Regions from separate parts of the Bradyrhizobium sp. USDA 372 genome, predicted to be linked through region 1. Evidence: predicted binding sites of a transcription regulator. Region 1 holds the regulator's gene; the other holds the start of a gene.
What was found. Region 1 encodes LexA, which represses DNA repair genes until DNA is damaged. Its sites were predicted from a motif close to TGTTCNNNNTGTGTTCNG; they were not measured.
Positions count from the first base shown of each region.

Region 2: AB7M16_RS14095 (ribonuclease T2) is a predicted target of LexA. The motif match lies at 1,710-1,727, and genes of this name have one in related genera.

Region 1 is NZ_JBRJHR010000001.1:587,831-591,116, reverse strand. It holds gene AB7M16_RS02860 (ComEC/Rec2 family competence protein) at 1-105, shown strand, start outside; gene AB7M16_RS02855 (hypothetical protein) at 230-664, opposite strand; gene lexA (transcriptional repressor LexA) at 1,040-1,741, opposite strand; gene AB7M16_RS02845 (molybdopterin molybdotransferase MoeA) at 1,918-3,126, opposite strand.
Region 2 is NZ_JBRJHR010000001.1:2,958,141-2,961,426, reverse strand. It holds gene AB7M16_RS14100 (23S rRNA (adenine(2030)-N(6))-methyltransferase RlmJ) at 1-843, opposite strand, end outside; gene AB7M16_RS14095 (ribonuclease T2) at 972-1,664, opposite strand; gene AB7M16_RS14090 (hypothetical protein) at 1,782-2,243, opposite strand; gene AB7M16_RS14085 (hypothetical protein) at 2,426-2,734, shown strand; gene AB7M16_RS14080 (DUF3617 domain-containing protein) at 2,780-3,286, shown strand, end outside.

The DNA.
Region 1 (3,286 bases):
GGCGCCGGCGAGGGGGATTTCGACGGCAGCCTCGTGCCGAAGACGGCCGTGCCTCGCAACCGGGACGCAACGCCATCGGAGGCCGACTTGCAGGCCGACGATTGAAGATCGATGCGGGGAAAATCGGTCCGACGGGATCCCGCAGGACGCAAACCATACCATCTCGCCGGCCGCGGCCGGCGATGGCATTTGAATTTGGCCCTCGACTTTTCGGTCGGGGCCGACGGCGTCAGCCGATCGGCAGGCGCGTGATCGTGGGCCGCGTGTCGGCGACGATCTGCGGCTTGTGCTCGCGCTCGATGGCTTGCTGCGTCACCGGCAATTGCAGCACGGTCGCGCGCTGGCCTTCGACGAGCTGCGTCACCAGCACGTACTTGCCGTCCGGGAATTCGATCGCGTCATGATGGCGATCGGGAATGTGCGGGTCGATCTTGCCGAACTTGCCGACGCGGGAGTTGACGGTTCGCGTCCAGATCCAGCGGTTGTCATAGCGGACGTTATCGGCGAAAGCGAGCTCCGTTCCCGGCAGCAGACAGACCGCGACGGAGAGATCGGCTTCGGAGGCGAAGCCGCGCGTCGAGGTGCCGCGGAAGGTTGTCGTGACGATCGTCTCGCCAACTTCGGCGGGGCGCGTCGCGACGGCATGCAGGCTATAGTCACACATCGGGTGCTCCTCATACTGGGATAGCGACCCGCGTCTCTTTCGAGGCGCAGGCCTCTATCAGAGTGGAAGCCTCCAACGCTCTGCTCGGTTATGGGCAAATCTGCGGCTCGCATCCGCAGCACGCGATCACATTATCTTTCCCGGATTCGATAGGAACAAACCTCGCGTCCTTGCATTTGGCCCGCACTATCGGCGCTGTCGGCACAACTCTACCGGCGGAGCGAAATGGCCGCGTGTCCGCATGGGCGAGTGTCGCGCGGGAAGAGGCGCCGAACAGTCAGCGCAGAACCAGAAAGACCATCCAGCCGGAGCGGACAAGTATCCGCTCCAATCTTGGATCGACGATCGAAGCGCGCGTAGCGCTTACTTCCGGTATCAGTACTTCCGGTAAAGCCCGATCAGCTTGCCCTGGATCTTCACGCGGTTCGGCGGAAGAATGCGGACCTCGTAGGCGGCATTGGCGGGCTCGAGCGCGATCGAGGCGCCGCGGCGGCGGAAGCGTTTGAGCGTGGCCTCCTCGTCGTCGATCAGCGCCACCACGATGTCGCCGGTATTGGCGGTCTCGTTGCGCTGGATCAGCGCCATGTCGCCGTCGAGGATGCCGGCCTCGACCATCGAATCGCCGCGCACCTCGAGCGCGTAGTGCTCGCCGGAGCCAAGCATGTCCGGCGGGACGCTGATGGTGTGGCTGCGGGTCTGCAGCGCCTCGATCGGCGTGCCGGCCGCGATGCGGCCCATTACGGGCACCGCGACGGGGCGCTCGCCCTCATCCGCGGGCGGGCTGGAGCTCGCGCGCACCTTGCCGAGATTGCCCTCGATGACGCTCGGGGTGAAGCCGCGGCGATTGCCGGCTGCGGCCTGGAGCTCGGGCAGCTTGATCACCTCGATGGCACGGGCGCGGTTGGGCAGGCGGCGAATGAAGCCGCGCTCCTCGAGCGCAGTGATCAGGCGATGAATGCCTGACTTCGAGCGCAGGTCGAGCGCATCCTTCATCTCGTCGAAGGACGGCGGCACGCCGCTTTCCTTCAGACGTTCGCTGATGAACCGCAGAAGCTCGTATTGTTTGCGCGTCAACATCTCGACCAAAGTCCCCCGGTTGATGTCGTTCGATTCCGAGACGATGAAGTCGGCAATAAGCCGCTACATCCTCGAAACAAATCATGAACGGACACTATATGTTCGATATGTGTTCCGCAACTGCTTAATTTATGGTGAACGAGGCCGAACTCGCGGAATGCGTGTGGCCGGGCATCTCAGACGGGCAGCCGCAGCACCTCGCAAGGTGTGCCGGCCTCGGCCTTTGGCGCGAACGGTGCGCGCACGAGAAGTACCTGTGCCGCAGAGAGATTCGCAAGCAGGGAGGAGTCCTGATGGCTGACGGGAAGGGCGACGCGCGTGCCGTCGTCGCGCACCTCCAGCCGCGCACGCAGATAATCCTCGCGCTGGTCGTTGGCGCCGAGATCGCGGCCCAGCACGGCGCGCTCGCGCTGATGATGAATCACTGAACCGCCCGACAGGGCGCGAATCAAGGGCACCATGAACAGGAAGGCGCACACGTATGACGACACGGGATTGCCGGGCAGGCCGATCACGCGCATCGCGCCGAGGCGACCATGCATCATCGGCTTGCCGGGCCGGATCGCGATCTTCCAGAACGCCATCTCGATGCCTTCGCCCTTGAGCGCCTGCTGGACCAGATCGTGGTCGCCGACCGACGCACCGCCGGTCGTGACCAGGATGTCGGCACCGCTCTCGCGCGCGCGGCGGATGCCGGCGGACGTGGACTCCAGCGTATCGGCGGCAATTCCGAGGTCGATGGTCTCGGCGCCCTCGCTGCGGGCAAGGGCGTGCAGGGCATAGCCATTGGAATAGACGATCTGACCGGGACCAGGCGCGGTGCCCGGCATGACCAGCTCGTCGCCGGTGGCGAGAATCGCGACCCTCGGGCGGCGAATGACCGCGAGCTGCGGATGATTCATTCCGGCGGCGAGGGCGAGATCGCGCTCGGTGAGACGGATTCCCTTGCGCAGCAGCACGTCGCCTTCGCGGAAGTCGACGCCCGCAGAGCGGATGTGCCGGCCGTAAACTGCGGCTTCCTTGATCGTGACATGCTTGCCGTCGGCAATTGTGTCTTCCTGGATCACGACGGCATCGGCGCCGTCGGGAACGACGCCGCCGGTGAAGATCCGCACGGCTTCGCCGGGGCCGACCCTTCCCGCGAACGGCCGACCCGCCGCGACCTCACCCACGACGGTCAGCCTGGACTCGATGGCCGCGTCGGACGCGCGCACGGCATAGCCGTCCATCGCCGACATCGCCTCCGGCGGCTGCGTGCGCCGCGCCGCGACATCGTGCGCGAGCACACGATGGTGGGCCTCGTCGAGGCGAACCATCTCTTCAGCCAGCGGCTCGGCGCCGGTCAGCACCGCGGCGAGCGCGTCAGAAACCGGCATCAGGGCCACGGGCGAACTCCTGCTGAGCACATCGGTAAATGGGCGGCGAGAGTTCTAGCCGAGTGCAGGCGTGAGGCAAAGCAGCACGCGGGATGATTTATCCTGCGTGATCGCTGGGTGGAGGAGGTCGGCTCAACTCCGCCGCGGCATGATGCGGAAGGCGAGGCAG
Region 2 (3,286 bases), 2.4 Mb from region 1:
CAGTCGGAATCTGGCAGCCCCGCCCTGGCCGAGCGGTATTTCCAGCTCCGGCAGAATGGTCTTGAGCTCGCCGTGCAGCGTGTAGGGCGGGTTGACGATCAGGAGCCCGGTGGAAGTGAGGGCGGCGCTGTCGGCTTGCGGCGCGACGCTGAATTCGAGGCGCAGGCATTTTCCGGTCGGCTTTGCTGCAGCTGCGAGCCGCGCCACGGTTTGCGCCAGCGTGTCGGTAGCGCGCCGGTTCTTGGCGGGATACCAGATTACGTAGATACCGGTCGGCCATTTCGCGAACGCCGCCGAGAAGACTTCGCCGAGCCGCTCGAACTCGTCTTTGGCCTCGAAGGGCGGATCGATCAGCACGAGGCCGCGCCGCTCCTTCGGCGGCACGAAAGCCGGCAGCGCCACCCAGCCGTCGAGATCGACCACGCGGGCCTGCTCGTCGCGGCGCAGCGCGTCGATCAGCGCTTTCCGTGCCTTCGGCTCGAGCTCGCAGGCGACGAGCCGGTCCTGCGGCCTGAGCAGGCCGCGCGCGATCAACGGCGAGCCTGGATAGACCTTCAGCTCGCTCTTCGGATTGAAGGCGCGGACGATGTCGAGATAGGGCTTCGTCAGCGCCGCGCTCTCGTTCGACAGGCGCGCCTGCAGCAGCCGGGCAATGCCGGTCAGCCATTCGCCGCCGCGGCGCGCCTCGTCGCCGTCGAGATCGTAGAGGCCGGCGCCGGCATGGGTGTCGATGACGCGGAACGCTGCCGGCTTGTCCTGCAGATAAGTGAGGATGCGCGCCAGCACGATGTGCTTGATGACATCGGCGAAGCTGCCGGCGTGGAAGGCGTGGCGGTAGTTCATGGGATAGGACTACGTTGTCTGGCGCGATCCCATCCCCTTGTCATTGCGAGCGCAGCGAAGCAATCCAGAATCTTTCCGCGGAGGCAGTCTGGATTGCTTCGTCGCAAGGGCTCCTCGCAATGACGGGCCTACCCGCCCCTGATCGGCGGCATCGTCACCTGGTCGCGGCGGCAGGCGCGGCGCTCGATCTCGTCGCAGGCGCGGAATTGCAGGTCCTTGCTGAGGCAGATGCGGACCTCGGACAGCCGTGTCCGGTTGCAGGTGACCGAGACGGCGGCATTGCTGAGACCCGGATTGGCCTTGATGAAGGCCTCCTCGACCTCCGCCGGCGCGACGGTCTTGGGCTGTGACAGATCGAGATACTCGGTCGGAATCTTGATCGCGGCGCGCGCCTTGCGGATCATCTCGAAATAGCTGCGGCCCTCGAGCCCGGAACAGGTGCCGTGCTTGTCCCACTCGTTGAAGATCAGGCCCGGCGCCGGCATCAGGTCGAGCATCGAGGAGACGATGTTGCGGTTCAGGCGCGGCGCCGGCCGCTGGCAGTATTCCGGAAAACCGTTCTCGTATTGCGGCCACAGCCCATGCACCACGAACGCGTAGGGCCGGCCGCCGCATTGCATCTGGGACCGGCCGCCGCGTTCGGCTGCTTCCTCGCAGAACGAGGGCGACCACGACAGCGACAGCACATAGAAATCGAACTCGCCGGGTGCGTTCTGCCGCTTGTCCTGCGCCTTCGCACCGCCGGCGAGGGTGGCCAACCCCGCGGCGAGGATCAGCGAGATCATCAGATGGGACAACGAACGCAATCTGGAGTGAAACATGGCGACGCCCCTCAACTAGACTGTGCACACAGCCTAGCAGGCAATGGGAACATTTCAAGAACAAAATTGGGGCGGCAGTCGTCGGCCGGCTGATCAGCCCGAATCAGCCGCTTCCGGTCAGGGCTTGGCGGCGCGGCAGGCCGGATTGTAGGCCCAGTTGCGGTCGACGCCGACCACGCACCACTCGACGCCGTTGCCGTAGCCGGCGAAGCCGCCATCCTCAATGAGCGAGAAATGCACCTTGCGTACCTTGCCGTCGGTGAGCATGGCGTCAGCGGTGCAATAGCGGCGCGGAATGTTGTCGGACTGCCAGGGGCGGAACGCGACCTCGCGAACGGCGGAGAAGCCGGTGATCTTCAACGGGGAATTCCAGAACCCGCTTTCCTTTTCCCAGAATTGGGTGGCGATCGTCGGCAGCGCCCTGTCGCAATCGGCCACGGCGCCGTCATAGCGCGGCCCGCTCAGCCAGAAATTCAGCTCGAGCGGATTGGCGGCCCTGGCCTCGCCGAGCGACAGCGCTCCCAACATGAGGCCGAGCACGGCGGCAAAGCGGAGCGATTTCTGGGAGGGGGCGCGCATGGTCAATCCGGACAGCTGGCTCTTGCGAAGGTCGGACGGTGCCGCGAAGGTTGGGGGAGGTCAAGTGCAGCGCGGCAACACTTCGCCAGGACTTGGCGAAGATGTCGCGGCCAACAGGGTTCGGTTCTTTTCACGCCCCTCCCGGCACCGTAAACTGGCGCCAGCCAATTGGAGTGACGGGAATGCGAATCATTGCGGCCGCGGGCCTTCTTGCCAGCCTGGTTGTGTCGGGCATGATGGCGAGCCAGTCGGCGCGCGCCGACATCTTTGCTCCGGTGCCGCCGTTCAAGGGCAACGACACCGGCGGCATCATCGCCTATTCGATGGCGACCCAGGTCGATGCGCGTCAGGTCGCGGTCGATCACTGCGCCCGCTACGGCAAGGTCGCGAAATTCCTGGGCGTGCAGGCCTATGAGGGCGGCTACATCTCGTTCGCCTGCCGCTGGGTGCCCTATGGCGCCGCCGATCGGCCGATCCGCACGCTCTACTGAGGCGCTGTCGTAGCGCCGCACTTCTCTCAGCCGGGAGCCTTCGACATGACGCGCAAATTCGCTTTGCTCGGCTCGACGCTCTGCCTCGCGTTGTCGGCAGGCGGCGCCAGCGCCGACGACCTGCCGGTACGCAAACCCGGTCTTTGGGAGATGAAGCTGGTCACATCAGGCTCGCCGGTGCCCGAAATGACTATGCAGCACTGCACCGACGAGACCGTCGACAAGGAGATGGGCAACAACGTCTCCCCGATGGCCAAGCAGATCTGCGCCAAGCAGGAGATCAAGAAGACTGCGACCGGCTATGTCAGCGATTCCGAGTGCAGCGTCGCCGGCGTCAGCACGACCTCGCATGCGGAGATCACCGGCGATTTCAACTCGGCCTACACGGTGAAGACGACCTCGCATGCGCAAGGCGGCGTCGCCGGCACGGCCGGGCGCGATAGCACCACGACGCTGCAAGCCAAGTGGCTCGGGGCCTGCAAGCCGGATCAGAAGCCCGGCGACATCGTCATGCCCGGCGGCTTCAAGATGAACACGCGCGACATGGACAAG